Regions from separate parts of the Paraburkholderia sp. BR10954 genome, predicted to be linked through region 1. Evidence: riboswitches for the same ligand, from Rfam matches in the RefSeq annotation. Region 1 holds a riboswitch; each other region holds the start of a gene.

Region 1 (5,501 bases):
TGGTCGTCCTCTCAGACCAGCTACAGATCGTCGGCTTGGTAGGCCTTTACCCCACCAACTACCTAATCTGCCATCGGCCGCCCCTTGAGCGCGAGGTCCCGAAAGATCCCCCGCTTTCCTCCGCAGAGCGTATGCGGTATTAATCCGGCTTTCGCCGGGCTATCCCCCACTCCAGGACACGTTCCGATGTATTACTCACCCGTTCGCCACTCGCCACCAGACCGAAGTCCGTGCTGCCGTTCGACTTGCATGTGTAAGGCATGCCGCCAGCGTTCAATCTGAGCCAGGATCAAACTCTTCAGTTCAAACCTGTTACTGTTTTCGGGCTCTTTCGAACCCGGTCGCTCACTCAACGTACTGACGATGATCAATCCGTCTTTCGACAGATAAACCTTCCTCTAATACTGTGTGAGGCTTCTGATACTTGTGCCTTGCAGCAGATCCATACGGATCCACCGCCGCATTCCGCATCAAGCGCCCACACTTATCGGCTGTTAGTTTTTAAAGATCGATCCGCCCAACCCGCAGCACCTGAACCACCACCCGGCACCGCTTCGTTTGCGTCGCTGCGTCTGCAGCAGAGAAGCGAGATTATGGAGAGCGGTCCGCGCCGCGTCAATACCCTTCTCACAAATTATTTTAAAAAGTTGAAGAGCTTAAAAATTGAGCAGCGCCGCGTACAACTTGAATTAGTTAGGCGTCCAATTGGATTCCCCTAGGCGCCGCGTCGAGTGGAGTTGCGAAAAGCCGTTAAGCAGCTTTTCCACAGAAAATGTTCGCAAGGCTGTGGATAACCGCTCCACAACCGCGCCAAGTACTTGATCCAAAACCATTCTCGCGCGTTGCGCGCGAAGCGTCGCCGCTTGCGCGGCCACGCGTCACCGTCCTATTCAGGCGGACTTCATCGTCACCCGCGCATTCGTACGCATAAAAGCACTGCGCTCGACCATCGCGCCGAACAACAGCCCGATCGTCGTCCACATGACCACCTGCATGCCGATCGCCGCGACGCGGAACTTCCACAGCAGCACGGCCGGGAACGTGGCCGGCACTTCATTGATGACCGGCATCGACAGTTGTACGGCCGCGATGATCACGACGAATACGAGCCCCGCGACGATCGAGCCGTTCCATGCACCCAGCTTCGCCGCCGCGCGGCGCCGCACCTTCAGTGAAAACACCATCGTCGCGAGCGAAATCGCGATCATCAGAAAGAACAGGCCCGTGCGCGCGCCGATCGTGTCCGGATCACCGACCGACGGCGGATTGGCCGGATACTTGATATTCGGCACGACCACGATGGCGATGAACGCGCCAAGCGCGAGCCACGCGGACAGCGCGCGCACGCTCAACGAACCCGCGCGTCCATACGCATAAGCAAACACCAGCGAGAACAGACCGCCGAATGCCGCGCCATACGTGACCACGCCAGTCAGCAGGCCGAGGCCAGCCTGCGTCTCACGGCTCACGATTTCGGGCTCGGGCGCCTCGCCGCGCGCGGCGGCCGCTTTCTCTTCGAATGAAATCGCCTGATCGACCTGTGGTTCACCGACGATTCGCGCGAACGCGAACGTGAGCAAGCCCGCGACGATGCCCGCGAGCATCCCGCGCACCAACAATTTACCTACCATGTTGAACTCCGTTAGTGGCAGGGAAAGCCAAGCAGATGGCGGCCGTCGTGCACGAACTCATGCACGTACATGCCAGGCACGAGCGACGTCGCACCCTGTTCCGCACCAACGAAGTAAAGCGCGAACAACAGCAGCAAGCCGCCGAACACGACCCACGGCAGCAGTTCACGCAAGGGAATGGGAGTGGGCTGGACCGCCGGTTGCGCGGCGCGATCGAAAACAGCTTTGGTCATGATGGACATCTCCTGGGGTAACGCGCCCCGATAGTCGATTGCAGAGGAATGGTGCGAAGCTCAGGTCTGGCTTTCGGCTCTTGTGGATTGCAAGGCCGATTACAGTGGCGCGACCGCGCCGGGCTCTCACCGGCTTCCGTGCTTCGCAGTGTCGGTATTCTACGCGCTAAACTGCGGCTTCCGCGACGGCGAGGGCTACGCCGCAACGCGCAACGCACGCCGCGAGCCCGTCAAGCCACGCAGGCAAGTGCGAATGAGGCGCTAACGCAAAGAATGGATACGCGACTATTACTGGTGAGCCATGCGGCAACGGCCGCGCAGCGCGCGGGCCGCTTCCCCGCCGACGATCCGCTCGACGCGCGCGGCCGCGCCGAAGCCGAAGCGGCGCGCGCCCGTCTCGCGCTTCCGGCCGACGCCACCGTATTCACCAGCCCCGCCGCCAGCGCCCGCGAAACGGTCGCCGCGCTCGGTCTGAGCGCCACGCCTGCCGACGCATTGGCGGATATCGACTATGGCAAATGGCGCGGCCAGCGCCTCGCGGACATTGCCGACGAAGCCCCCCGCGAACTCGCCGCCTGGACGCGCGAGCCCGACGCAGCACCGCCCGGGGGTGAATCGTTCGATCGAGTCGTGCGGCGGGTCGGAGAGTGGCTCGACGCGCAACAGGCAGACGTACGCTCATGCAACGCGGTCAACGAAGCAGGCTTCGCGGCCTCTGCACACGGTCGAACCATCGTCGCGATCACCCACGCAACGCTTCTGCGAGCGGCAATCGTGCATGCCCTCGGCGCATCGCCAACCGTGTTCTGTCGCATCGAGATCACGCCGCTGTCGGTCGTCGATTTGCGCCACTCGCGACGCGGCTGGTCATGGTGGCCGGCCGCCACCGCCTGAACGGAACCGCCGCTTACCTGCCCGATACCACGAGCCGCAAGCGGTTCGCCCCCTCGGGAGTCAGCGTGATTTCGGTGCGTCGATCCTTCGCGCCGAGATAAAAGTGCTGACGTCCCGGCGAATTCTGATCGTGCGTTGCATCGGGCAGGCACGACGCGATGTCGGCCGCGACCGCTTCCAATGCATCCCCGTTCGAGCCCGCCGCCTGATGCGGTGTCCAAGTGCACCGGAAACTACGATGCGCGGCTGAACATTGCGCGTCGTCGCCATAGGGTTGCGCGACGCCTTTGCCGTCGTCGGGCGTCAGCGAGGTGAAGCCGTCCGGCGCCGCGGCGACGATCCGTTTGAGCGCGCCGCAAGGTCTGGGGCTGTCGTCGGCGGATGCGCCGACCGGCAGCAGCGCAACGAGCGATGCCGCGGTAAGCGTGATAGCGGAGAGTCGATAGGTTTTCATGTTGCGCGTGAAGCTTCCAGAGGGCTGCTGAAAAAAGCTCGCAGCGAGCCACCCTCAACAGCACGCTTCATGCCCATGCGCGCGAACCCCCACCACGCAGGCGGCGCAGGACGGCACACAAATTGCGTGGCGCCATACCGGCCGCAACATCACGCCGCTTCCGATCAAAGCCACTGCCGACGTCATTGCAACCATCATGTCGACTACCACCGCCGCCCCCACCCCCGCCCGCTTATTGTCGGGCATCGCAGGAATCGACGACATCCTCGGCGGTGGTCTTACGCCGAACCGCATGTACCTCGTAGAGGGTGCGCCAGGCACGGGCAAAACGACCCTGGCATTGCAATTCTTACTCAAGGGCCTCGACGAAGGGCAGACCGGTCTTTACGTCACGCTGTCCGAAACCCGTGCCGAACTGCTCGCGATCGGCGCGAGCCACGGCTGGGATCTGAGCCGCTTCAAGATACTCGAACAGCTGCCCGAAGAAGGGCTCGAACCGCAATACGAACAGAGCGTGCTGCACCCGGCCGAAGTCGAACTCGGCGAAAGCGTGCGCAACGTGATCGAACACGTCGACGAACTGAAACCCGCGCGCGTCGTGCTCGACAGCTTGTCAGAACTGCGTCTGCTGGCGGAGAACCCGTTGCGCTACCGTCGGCAGATTCTCGCGCTCAAGCACCATTTCTCGACGCGCGCATGCACGGTGCTGCTGCTCGACGACACGTCGGCCAGCGCCTCCGGCATTCAGCTTCACAGCATCGTGCACGGCGTGATCAGCCTCGACAACATTGCCCACGATTACGGCGGCAACCGCCGGCGTCTGCGCATCGCGAAGATGCGCGGCATCAAGTTCCGCGAGGGCTATCACGACTTCACGCTGAACACCGGCGGTCTGCGCGTCTATCCGCGCCTCGTCGCCGCCGAGCATCACCGCGAATTCGGCACGAGCCCGATGAGCACCGGCACGTCCGGCCTCGACGCGCTGCTCGGCGGCGGCCTCGTTCCCGGCACCAATTCGCTGATCATCGGCCCGTCGGGGGTCGGCAAAACCACCACCGTCGTGTCGTGCCTGCTTGCCGCGCTCGAACGCGGCGACCGCTGCGCGTACTACGTGTTCGACGAAACTCTCAGCACCCTGGTCACGCGCTGCGCGTCGCTCGGCATGGATCTCGCACCGCATGTCGACAGCGGCCTGCTGACGCTGCGCCAGATCGATCCCGCGGAAATTTCGCCGGGCGAGCTGTCGAGCGACGTGCGCAACGCGGTCGAAAACGAAGGTGTGCGCTATGTCGCGGTCGACAGCCTGAACGCCTATCTGCAGGCGATACCCGGCGAGCGCTTCCTGCTGCTGCACATGCACGAGCTGCTCGGCTATCTGAATCAGCAGGGCGTGGTCACGATGCTCGTGCTCGGGCAGCACGGCATCATCGGCGAGGTGCAGACCGAGGTCGACATCAGCTATCTGAGCGACGTGGTCGTGCTGTTCCGCTACTTCGAGCATCACGGCGAAGTGCTGACCGCGGTAACCGCCGTCAAGAGCCGCGCGAACGATCATGAACGCACGATCCGCCAGTTCCGCCTCGGCACCAAAGGCGTCGAGGTCGGCGAAGCGCTGCGTGACTTCGAGGGCGTGCTGTCGGGCCTGCCCTCGTATCGCGGCAGCACCGCGATGCTCGGTGCGGCGAATCTGATCGACACGTCGGGACAGTAAGCGATGGAGCAGCGCGTCCTCATCCTCGCACCGTTCGGCCGCGACGCCGAAGTGATCGCCGCTGTGCTGCACAACGACGCACGCGCCTGCGTGACCTGCGACGACGCCGACGCGCTCACCAGCGAGCTCGACGCCGGCGCGGGCACCGCGCTGCTCACCGAGGAAGCGCTCGCGAACGGCCACGGCTCGGGCCTCTTTGCGTGGCTCGAACGCCAGCCCGCATGGTCCGACTTCCCGTTCATCCTGCTCGCCGCGCGCAGCATCGGCCATCGCTCGACGCGCGGGCTCGAAGTGCTCGAACGGCTCGGCAACGTCGTCGTGCTCGAACGTCCGCTCAATTCGGAAACCTTGCGGCGCGCGGTCGCGTCATCGTTGCGCGCCCGCGGGCGGCAATATGAATCGCGACGGCTGCTTGCCGAGCGCATCGAGGCACAGGACGCGCTGGAGCAGCTGAACGATTCGCTGGAAAGCCGCATCGCCGCGCGCACGCACGAACTCGCGTCAGCCAACGACCGGCTGATGGCCGAGATCCACGAACGCGCGAAGGTGCAGGCCGTGCTCGTGCAATCGCAGAAGAT
Region 2 (5,501 bases), on a different contig from region 1:
GCGATACGGATGCTTGATCGCGCGCATTTCGGTGACGAGGTCGGCGGCTTCGATCAGCGCGTCGGGCGCATGGCGCCCGGTCACGACGACGTGCAGCATCGGCGCTCGCGCATTGATCACGGCGAGCACTTCGTCGAGCGGCAGGTACTCGTACTTCAGCACGGTGTTCAGCTCGTCGAGGATCACCATCTGGTAGTCGCCGCTTTCGATCATCCGCCGCGCTTCGTTCCAGCCCTTGCGCGCGGTCGCCATGTCGGCTTCGCGGTTCTGCGTGTTCCACGTATAGCCGTCGCCCATCGTGACGAAATCGCATTGCGCGATCGCGCCGAGGAAATCGCGCTCCGACGTATGCAGCGCGCCCTTGATGAACTGCACGACACCCAGCCGCATGCCGTGGCCGAGCACCCGCACGGCCATGCCGAACGCGGCTGTGCTCTTGCCCTTGCCGGTGCCGGTGTTGACGATCAGCAGGCCTTTTTCGACGGTCGCGCTGGCCTGTTTCTTTTCGTGGCCTTCGCGGCGGCGCTCGGTCATGCGTTGATGCGATTCGGGATCGGTTTTCATCGGAGGTCCTGGTCTTGAGGGGCGGGATGGAAGGGCGCTACGTCGCCGGGTGCGCAGTCGCTCGCCGCCGCAATCGCGACGGTAATGCCGGCGTGCGTGGTCTTGCGTACGACCAGACGGGCGTTTTTCGCGATTGTCGCGCAGACCGACGCTGCTGCCGCCAGTAGCGCACACGGTTCGCACACACCGTCGACACCAAGATGCGCGCGCGCGGCCGCCGACGGCGACGCGACCGGTGCGGCGGTGATCTGCTCGCGGCTGAACAGTTGCAGCGGTAGTTGATGGCGCGAACAGAATTCGAGCAGACCTGCTTCGTTGGCTTTGGCGTCGATCGTCGCGATGGTGTGGATCTGCTCGAAGGCATTCGAACCGAGTGCTGCGCGCACGGCGGCTTCGATGTCAGCCGCATCGCTGTGCAAGCGGCAACCTACGCCGACGCTCAGCGTTTTAATCGCGCTCGCAGCTTGTTCGTGAGCGACTCGGCCGTCGCGTTTGGCCGCATCACGCGCAAGCGCGAACGAGGCCACGCCGCCGATCACGACGATCGCCGGCGAGCCGAGCCCCGCGCGCACGACCGCCTCGGCAAACTCGCGCAGCGGCGCGAGCACGTGACGCTGCTCGGGCCGCGTCGCCGATTCGATCGCCGCGCAGGGCGTATCGGCGGACATGCCGGCCGCGAGCAACGCGCCGACGATTTCGCCGAGCCGCCGCATGCCCATATAGATCACGAGCGTCATGCGCGTCGCGGCGAGCGCGGCCCAGTCCGGCTCGCCACCGCCGGCGCCGTGGCCGGTGACGAACACGACGCCCTGCGCGTAATCGCGATGCGTGACCGGGATGCCGAGCGTCGCGGGCGCGGCGATGCCGGCCGTGATGCCGTTGATCACGTCGACTTCGATACCCGCCGCCTGCAGCGCCTGCAATTCTTCGCCGCCGCGGCCGAACACGAACGGATCACCGCCTTTGAGCCGCGCCACGCTGCGTCCCGCGCGCAGATGCCCGAGCATTTGCGCGACGATCTCCGCTTGCGGCGTTGACGGATGGCCGCCGCGTTTGCCGACGTACACGACTTGCGCGTTGGCGCTTGCAAACTGCAGTACGTCGGGATTGACCAGATCGTCGACCAGCACGACATCGGCCTGGGCGAGCGCACGAGTGGCCTTCAGGGTCATCAGTTCGACGTCGCCGGGACCGGCGCCGATCAGCCAGGCGCGCGTCATCGCGGCGTGCATGGCGCATGCCATGCGGAGATGGGGGGAGAGAAGCGGCGTGCGACGGTGCACGCAGCGGTGAATATGGATGTCATGCGGTACAGCGAATCGGGGTGCGGTCACTCGTGCGGTTCGCGGCGGATTCTTCAGAGAGAACGCCACGACACACGCGATGCCACGTTTCTACGCCTTCACATCCGTTCCCCGCGGATTCCGGCGGCCGGCGGCGCAACCTGATGCACGGATGCATGCGGCGCCGCCTCCGCGTCTGGCCGGTATCCGGGCTGGCGGCCTCACGCGCTTCGCCTTCCCGTGCCGGTTGCGAATCTGCGGATTCGCGGGACAGTGGCATCAAAAAACGCATGCGCGGCACGGTGGAATCGAAGGCGATTCGAATCGCGCGCCGCAGGTCGCTTACCGTTGCGGGGACAGCACAGGTTGAACGCGCGACGCGCTGCCTGTTTCCCGTTTAACTGCACATGCGAGCGCATGTGCGGGCACCAAACGCGCGCATACGATAGCACATGACGCCTTGCCAGATAAGCCTCGGCGGCGCTTTCCGGCGCTCTGCGTTCCTTGACTGCGCATGCCCGGGGGCCTACACTCGCACGCACTTTGGGTGCTCGCGTGCGCGTTCGTGCGCATGCAGTTAAACGGGAAACAGGGAGCCATCTGCGCTAGAGCGGCTAACCTGTGCTGTCCCCGCAACGGTAAGCGAAAAGCGGTTCCGGCTTGATAGCCGGGCGCCGCGGTGCCGGCTTCGATGTCCTCGCGCAAGGTCGCGTCGACATATCACCACTGGACGAGAAACCACTCGTCCGGGAAGGGGGAGCGGCGCTTTCGCCAGCCCGGATACCGGCCCGAAGAAGCAGAACGACCGCCGCGGGGATGCGGCGGCGCGTTCATGACCTCAGTTCCGCTTTCTGTATTTCCGTTGTCGCGGCAATGCCGTCGTTCGTCCCCGTGTCTAGTGATCGCTGGTACTGTTGCGCGTGCTTCATTCGCTCCATTCGCCAGCCGATGCCGACCGATGCGCGGAACTTGCGGCAGACCGATGCAACGCAAAGGGATGGACCTCACGATGCAAACTCAATTGCGCAAGATTCCCGTCACGATCGTTACCGGCTTTCTCGGCAGTGGCAAAACTACGTTGCTGCGGCACATCCTTCAGCATGCGGGCGGCAAGCGCATCGCGGTGATCGTCAACGAGTTCGGCGAACTCGGCATCGACGGCGAAATCCTCAAGGGCTGCGGCATCGGTTGCGATGAAAACGGCGTCGAGACCGAAGGACAATTGTATGAACTCGCGAACGGTTGTCTGTGCTGCACCGTGCAGGAAGAGTTTTTCCCGGTGATGGAAAAGCTCGCAGAGCGGCGCGACGAACTCGATCACGTGCTGATCGAAACCTCGGGGCTCGCGTTGCCGAAGCCGCTCGTGCAGGCGTTCAACTGGCCGCAGATCCGCAACGGCTTCACGGTCGACGCGGTGGTGACGGTGGTGGATGGCCCGGCCGCCGCAAGCGGCCAGTTCGCCGATAACCCGGTCGCCGTCGATGCGCAGCGCAAGGCCGATCCGAATCTCGATCACGAGTCGCCGCTGCACGAGCTGTTCGAAGACCAGTTGTCGGCTGCCGATCTGGTGATTCTGAACAAGACCGATCTGATCGACGACGCGCGGCAGCACGAAGTGGAAGCCGCGATCCGCGCGGAGATTCCGCCGCAGGTGAAGATCGTGCGCGCGCAGCGGGGGCAGCTCGACCTGCATACGCTGCTGGGGCTCGAAGCGGCGTCGGAACAGACGATCCATCTGCGTCACGACCACCACGGTTCCGCCGACGACCCCGATCATCACCACGACGAATTCGATTCGGTCGTCGTGCAGGCATCGGTGCCGTCGCGCGACGCGGCGCTCGCCGCGTTGCAGACGCTGGTCGAAAGCCACACGATTTACCGTGTCAAAGGCTTCGCGGCACTGCCGGGCGCGGCGATGCGCCTCGTGATCCAGGGCGTTGGCCGGCGCTTCGACAGCTACTTCGACCGGCGCTGGCAGGCGGGCGAAAGCGGCGACGACGCCCTGAGCCGCTTCGTCCTGATCGGCGAAGACCTCGATCAACCCGCGCTGCAACAGGCGTTCGACGCGGCGCTCGGCGCGACGTCGAACGCGACGGCATAACGGGCGCGCCAGCATGCATTTGCTGCGCACGACGCCGGGCGGTTTCGTCGACGATACGCAGGGCGTGATCCGCATCGATCAGCAGCCCGCCGAGATCGTCGTGCTCAGTTCCGCCGACACCACGCTGTCGCTGCTCGCGAGCGTGGTGCCGCGTCTCGATGACGGCTTCCCGAGCCTGCGGCTCGCGAACGTCACGTATCTGCGTCAGCCTGCCTCGGTCGATTTCTATCTCGACGACGTGTTGCAGCATGCGCGCGTGGTCGTCGTCGATCATCTCGGCGGCGAAGCGTATTGGCCGTACGGCATCGAGCAGGTCGTCGCGCTCGCGCAGCGCAAACAGCAAACGCTCGCGATGTTTTCCGGCGATCTGCAGGAGGACCCGAACCTGCTCGCGCGCAGCACCGCGAGCGCCGAGTTGTGTCAGCAGTTGTGGCGCTATCTGCGCGAGGGCGGTCCGCAGAACGCCGAGGCGTTTTTGCGCTGCATCGCGTACCGCGCGCTCGGTCGGGGGCGCGCGCCCGAGCCGCCGCGCGCATTGCCGGCCGCGTCGCTGTATCACCCCGAGCGCGATACGCCTACCGTTGCCGACTGGCAGGCGCGTTGGCGGCAGGACGCGCCGGTCGTCGCGATCCTGTTCTACAAGGCGCATCTGCAGGCCGCCAATACCGCGGTGTTCGATGCGTTGATCGATGCGCTCGAAGCGCAAGGGCTCAATCCGCTGCCGCTCGCGATCACGTCGTTGAAGGATGCGATGAGCCGCGATGTCGTGCAGTCGCTGTGCGCGCAACATGGCGTCGTGCTGGTGCTGAACACCACCGCGTTCGCCGCGTCCGCGATCGACGACCCGGAGCCGCTCGCACTCGCCGGCGACGCGCCGGTGTTCCAGGTGATCCTGAGCGGCGGCAATCGCGACGATTGGCTGAAAGACAACCACGGCCTCAATTCGCGCGATATCGCGATGCACGTCGCGCTGCCCGAAGTGGACGGGCGCATCATCACGCGCGCGATCAGCTTCAAGGGGCTCGCGTATCGCTGTGCGCATACGCAGGTCGACGTGGTTCGTTATCAGCCCGACCTCGAACGGGTGCGCTTTCTCGCCGAGCTGAGCCGGCGCTGGTGCCGTCTGCGTTCGCTCGATAACGCCGACAAGAAAGTCGCGTTGATTCTCGCGAACTATCCGATGAGCGAAGGGCGCATCGGCAATGGCGTGGGACTCGATACGCCGGCATCGGTGGTCGGCATTCTGTCGATGCTGCGCGATGAAGGCTATCGTGTCGGCGAATTGCCAGACAGCGGCGACGCGTTGTTGAACAGGCTGACCGAGGGCGTGACCAACGATCCGGTCGTCCGCGATCTGCGTCCGGCCCTGCAAAGCCTCGCACTCGACGACTATCTCGCGCATTTCAACGCGTTGCCAGCGAGCGTGCGCGACGCGTTGAACGCGCGCTGGGGCAAGCCCGACCAGGACCCGACGCTGCGGCGCGGCCGCTTCATGATCGCGGGCTGGCGCTGCGGGCAGGTGTTCGTCGGCATTCAGCCTTCGCGTTCGCGCG
Region 3 (5,501 bases), on a different contig from region 1:
CATTGAGGTCGCCGGTCAGCCAGAACAGCATGCCGCGCAGACGGCTATCGGGCGCGAGATTGAGCAGCAGCGTAATCATCGCGCCCCACCCGGCCGCGATCACCGCGCCGGTCAGCAGCAAACGCGGCGACGTGTCCTGCGGCTCGCCGCGCCACAGTTCGCGACGCGCGAGTCCGAGCACCAGCAGGATCGACACGAACGCACCCGCGAACGCGCTCGCATCGACGATCCACCATGCGCCGCCCGCGATCATCGCGACCAGCGCGAAGCTGGCCGCGCCGCCCGACACGCCGAGCACGTACGGCTCGGCCAGCGGATTGCGCAGCAGCACCTGCAGCAGCGCGCCGGCGAGCGCGAGCAACGCGCCGCACGCGAAGCCCGCGAGCGCGCGCGGCAATCGCAACGTGCGCACGATTTCGCCGGCGAGATCGTCGCTGCCCGCGGCGCCGAACGTGTGCGTTGGCACGAGCGCCGCAAGCACGCGCGACGGCGCGAGCGGCACGCTGCCGAGCACCAGCGACGCGCCGAGCAGCGCGACGGCGGCGAGCGCGAGTCCGAGCCAGATCGCGGCCGCGCGTTTCGCGTTCATCGGGCGCGGCGTTGCCATCGCGGCGGACAGCGAACCGGACGCGCGACTCATCCGCGTGCGCTCATGCATGCGGCCAACCCGGCGCGGGCGTCACTGCTGCTGCCAGCCGAGCGTGACATACGCACCGCGTCGCGGAGAGTTATACGAGTAGGCCGTCTCATAGTCCTTGTTGAACAGATTGTCGATTTGCGCGCTGACGTACCACGCCTTCGTGATGTTGTAGCGGGCCGATAGATTCACGATGCCATAACCGCCGAGCTTGCCGGTGCTGTCTGGACGCGGACCGCTGACGATCCACTCGCCCCCAACCCGCCATCCACCGATGCTGCGATTCGCCGCGAACGACCCGAAGCGTCGCGCGCGTCGCACGAGGTCGGTACCGCTGTCGAGATCGACCGGGTTCTGCAGCGTCAATGTCGCGCGTACGTCGGTCTTGCCGACATGACCGCTCCACGATCCTTCGAGTCCCTGCACCTTCGCATGGCCGACGTTCTCCGCGAGATAGATGCCGGGGATCGTCTGCACATAGTCGATCAGATTCGTATAGCGCGTCTGGAATGCGTTCAGACGCATCACGCCGAGCGCGTCGGTCGCGTACTGCAAACCGGCTTCGACCGAGTGACTGCGCTCGGGTTGGATCGACGGGTTGCCGCTGATCGGATAGTACAGATCGTCGAAGCTCGGCGCGCGGAATGCATCGGAATAGCTTGCGGTTACCTTCCAGTGCGACGTGATGTCGAAACCGTAGCCGAGATAGTAACTGTTCGCTCCGCCGAAATCGGAGTACTGGTCGCGGCGTACGTTCGCCTGAATCTGGTTGCGGCCGAAGCGTGCGCTGTAGCCGGCGAAGACCGAATCGACGTGACGGTCGGGCGCGGCGAACGTGTCGGAGTCGAGAGTCTGGTCGAGATGCTCGTAGCCGAATTGCAGCTTCTGGTTCGCTGCGAGCGCGAAATCGTTCTGCCACGTGTACTGGCGATTGTCGGTATCGAAGCGGCCGTTGTAGATGCCATTGGTGTTCGATACGCTGCGGTCGTCGCCCTCGGCGAGCGTGAAGTGGGTGGTCCACCAGTCGGTCAGCTTGCCGTTCGCAAACACCGATACCTGACGCACCTTGCTATAGAGGTTGTTCAGATCGGTTGGCACGCCGTACGCATTGTCGTAGCTGTTGTTGTTGTTCGACTGGAAGTAGCTGATGCCCGCATCCCACTTGTCGGTGAACTTGTGGCGCAGCGACGCGCTGATGCTCTCGTTCAGATTGCCGTTGGCGTTCGGATTCGCGCCCGGCGCCTCGAGCGGATCGAGCGACGAAAAGCCGTCGCTCTTCGTGCGCGCGAGCGAGATGTTGAAGGTCGTGCGGCCGTCCTCGTCGAGCGCGCCGTTCACGCCGGCCGTTTGCGTCTGCGTGTGATAGCTGCCGTAGCCGACCGAAAAATTGAAGCGCGGTGGATGATCGCCGCCGTCTTTCGTGAACACCTGCACGACGCCGCCGATCGCGCCCGAGCCGTACAACGCCGACACGTTGCCGTTCACGACTTCGACGTGATCGACCTGGTCGAGCGGAATCTGTGCGAGCTGAGCGGAGCCGAGACTCACCGAATCGACGCGCACGCCGTCGATCAGCAGCAGCGATTGCGTCGACGACGCGCCGCGCAGAAAGAGGCTCGTGGTCGAACCGGGGCCACCCGTGCGCGAGATTTGCGCGCCGGGCGCGAGTCGCAGCAGGCCGGGCAGATCGGTCGCGGTCGTGTCGGCTATGTCCTGCTGATCGAACTGCGTGGTCTGCGGGATCGCGTCGCGCAACGCTTGCGCTCCGCGTAGTGCGGTCACGACGATCGGCGACAGCACGTTGCCCGATGCATCGGCGGAAGCGGGATTGGCCGCATCGGCAAGGTTTGGGGCGTTCGCGGTGCTTGCATCCGCAGCGGACGATGAAGGCACAGGCTCGGCGCTTTGCGCATGCGCGACGAGCGGCAGGCTCGCGAACGCGAGCAGCGTCGCGCGGGCGATGGGGGACAACATGGGATGACATTCCTGTGGATGGCATGCGCGGCCTGCTTCCCCGCAGGCCGACGCGTCACGAGGCGTCCCCCCATGTTTAACGTTTTCGCGGGGGACGTCCCTCTTTTCTGGCCGGTATCCGGGCTACGACACATCGATCCCGCCTTCCCACGCGTGACGCGCAGTGGCACACTCGCAGATTGAACTTCCAACCGTGCGACAAGGACCGACCTGCATGAGCACATCACATGCGGTCGCTTACCGTTGCGGGGGCAGCGCAGGTTCGCGCATCCGGTTTGGCACCGCGCGCGCCCTGCTTCCCGTTTAACTGCGCGCGCCGAAAAGCGCGCGCGGGCACCAGAGTGCGGGAAGTGTAGGAGCGGCTTCGCGGGGCGTCAAGAAAGGCCAACCGGAGCGCGATCCGTTCTGTCGAATGCAGGTTATTGTCCGATGGATTGCCGGTCTTTGATCTTATGGTCGACGACACGAGTCGCAACGTACCTGCACGAAGCGATGCTGTTACGTCTCGAAACGAGACAATTGTCGGAACCTGTAATATTCCGCGCTAAAATGCGATGTCTTTAGAGGACGCAGCACATGCTCACCGAACTCGAATCACTCTCCCAGAACATCGGCAAGCTGATTGCGATCAGCCAGCGCCACAACGAAGCGCGGATCGCGCTCGAAGAGCAGCTCGCGCAAACGCGTGCCGAAGTACAAGCCACGCACACCGAACTCGCGCAATTGCGTGCCGAGCGAGACGCACTGCAAGCTGAACGCGACGCGCTGTCCGCCAAGATCGACGACGCTCAGGTGCGCCTGAATGCGATTCTCGAAAAATTGCCGCGCGCACGCGCAAGCAGCGAACCGGATAACCAGCTCGATCTGCTCGAATCCGCCCAGCCCGAACACGAGGAAGCGGAAGGCGACGTGAGCCGACACGGAGAAAGCGCATGACCACCAAGCAGATCGAAGTATCGATTCTCGAAGTACCCTACCGTCTCGCCTGTTCGCCTGAAACGGAAGGCGCGCTGCTCGAGGCGGTCGCGCGCGTCGATGCCGAGATGAAGAAAATCCGCAGCGGCAGCAACGTGCGCGGCACCGATCGCATCGCGGTGATGGCGGCGCTCTCGCTGGCATCGGAACTGCTTAAGCTGCAAAGCAGCGTGCGACACGGAGAAGCATTTCCTGCTGAAGAAATCCGGCGTACAATGCAGCAAATGAACGAACAACTAGGTACTGTGATCGAGCAGTACAGCATGCAGTAAGCAGTAGTTGACTCAATAGCGGGCCGGTTTCGAACCGGTCACCTGTTCAACTGTTTGTGTTGTAGCTTCATCGTTTAGCTTCCCTGCCTGGTTCGCCAAGGTCATATATTCCTTGAACCAATGCCATGTGCACGGTTGCGGAAATTTGTAGCACGGGTGTGCGCGTCACTCTGTCTGATGTACCCGAAGTGTTGCTAACTGCGACCAATTCTGAACCCTCGGTTCAGGATGCCGGCCTAGCGGCTAAGGCGGGGACCTTATCTGGAACGGCATCGGACTTCGGTTCGATGCCGTTTTTCTTTGGTCGTCGTTCTTTTGTTTGAGTGCCTGTTTCAGGGGCTTTCCGCACGCGCCTGTTGTTGGCGCCTCGTTCAATCTCACACGCTCACTCCGATTCATGCGCTACTGGCTGATGAAGTCCGAACCGGACGAAGCAAGCATCGACGACCTCGCCAACGCACCGCATCGCACCTTGCCGTGGACCGGCGTGCGCAATTATCAGGCGCGCAACTTCATGCGCGACGTGATGCAGGTCGGCGACGGCGTGCTCTTCTATCATTCGAGCTGTCCGGAGCCCGGCATCGCGGGCATCGCGGAAGTCTCGTCGACCGCATATCCGGACCCGACGCAGTTCGATAAAAAGAGTCCGTACTACGACGCGAAATCGTCGCCGGAAACGCCGCGCTGGATGCTCGTCGACGTCGTGTTCAAGAAGAAAATCGCGCTGATTCCGCTGGCCGCGCTGCGCGAGCATGCCGAATTGCAGGACATGCGCGTGCTCGCCAAAGGCAACCGTCTGTCGATCACACCGGTGACCGACGCCGAATGGCGCTTCATCACTAAACGGCTGGTTTAAGGGCAAATGCGCGACGCGGTACGTGCGGTGAGCGCGTCCAGGCCATGATTCCCAAAACGGCGGCGAAGCACTAATTGGGGAACCAAGCGTCGGTAAGACGCGCCTAATCGGTCGACGAAAGCGCAAGCTCGAATCAACCGCTCAACGGCATTCCGATTGATTCGCCAGCGCATCCGTCAAAGCACGCGCCACCATCGCGTCATCACGCGGCGCACGCGTCGAACGTGCACAACCTGTTGAAACAAGGATTCCAGCCATGACGACAAAAACCGCACGGGCCCTCGCACTCGCGCTCGCCTTTGGCGCGCCTGTGGCGCTCGCGCTGAACCCGGCGCCCGCTCGCGCGCAGACCATGATGCCGCAGCCCTCGGGCGTGCTGTCGCTGAATGCGCAGGCGAGCGCGGAAGTCCCGCAGGACGAAGTCGAAATCACGCTGTTTTACGAGCAGGAAGCGAGCGAGCCGTCGGCGTTGACGTCGACGCTGAACCAACGTGCCGACGCGGCATTGCAGAAAGCGCGCGGCGTCGCCGGCGTAACCGCGCGCTCGGGTGCGTTCTCGATCTTCCCGTCGACGGACCGCGACGGACGCATCTCGGCGTGGCGCGGCCGCACGGAAGTCGTGCTCGAATCGCGCGACTTCGCCGCGGCTTCGAAGCTCGCCGGACAGATGGCATCGATCATGCAGGTGGGTAACGTGCGTTTCTCGCTGTCGCCGGAAGCGCAGCGCGCCGCCGAACAGCGGCTCAGCGGCGAGGCGATCAAATCGTTTCGCGAGCAGGCCGCGGCA

Evidence for each region. A riboswitch is a leader RNA that binds a small molecule or an ion and turns the genes downstream of it on or off. The one in region 1 is predicted to bind cobalamin.
Region 2: linked by a shared signal. The riboswitch ahead of cobA (uroporphyrinogen-III C-methyltransferase) and the one ahead of AB4Y34_RS05060 (CbtB-domain containing protein) in region 1 are both predicted to bind cobalamin.
Region 3: linked by a shared signal. The riboswitch ahead of AB4Y34_RS32065 (TonB-dependent receptor) and the one ahead of AB4Y34_RS05060 (CbtB-domain containing protein) in region 1 are both predicted to bind cobalamin.

Annotation. Positions count from the first base shown of each region.
Region 1 is NZ_JBFRCK010000003.1:6-5,506, forward strand. It holds partial or broken rRNA gene AB4Y34_RS05050 (16S ribosomal RNA) at 1-305, opposite strand, end outside; gene AB4Y34_RS05055 (CbtA family protein) at 891-1,631, opposite strand; gene AB4Y34_RS05060 (CbtB-domain containing protein) at 1,643-1,864, opposite strand; cobalamin riboswitch at 1,905-2,060, opposite strand; gene AB4Y34_RS05065 (histidine phosphatase family protein) at 2,138-2,758, shown strand; gene AB4Y34_RS05070 (hypothetical protein) at 2,772-3,212, opposite strand; gene AB4Y34_RS05075 (ATPase domain-containing protein) at 3,409-4,923, shown strand; gene AB4Y34_RS05080 (ATP-binding protein) at 4,927-5,501, shown strand, end outside.
Region 2 is NZ_JBFRCK010000034.1:5,742-11,242, reverse strand. It holds gene cobO (cob(I)yrinic acid a,c-diamide adenosyltransferase) at 1-564, opposite strand, end outside; gene AB4Y34_RS32960 (cobalamin biosynthesis protein) at 561-1,007, opposite strand; partial or broken gene cobA (uroporphyrinogen-III C-methyltransferase) at 1,059-1,784, opposite strand; cobalamin riboswitch at 2,028-2,295, opposite strand; cobalamin riboswitch at 2,376-2,654, shown strand; gene cobW (cobalamin biosynthesis protein CobW) at 2,857-3,948, shown strand; gene cobN (cobaltochelatase subunit CobN) at 3,962-5,501, shown strand, end outside.
Region 3 is NZ_JBFRCK010000032.1:4,191-9,691, forward strand. It holds gene AB4Y34_RS32060 (iron ABC transporter permease) at 1-640, opposite strand, end outside; gene AB4Y34_RS32065 (TonB-dependent receptor) at 680-2,611, opposite strand; cobalamin riboswitch at 2,703-2,967, opposite strand; gene AB4Y34_RS32070 (ATPase) at 3,188-3,547, shown strand; gene AB4Y34_RS32075 (cell division protein ZapA) at 3,544-3,858, shown strand; RNA gene ssrS (6S RNA) at 3,936-4,117, shown strand; gene AB4Y34_RS32085 (EVE domain-containing protein) at 4,256-4,714, shown strand; gene AB4Y34_RS32090 (SIMPL domain-containing protein) at 4,971-5,501, shown strand, end outside.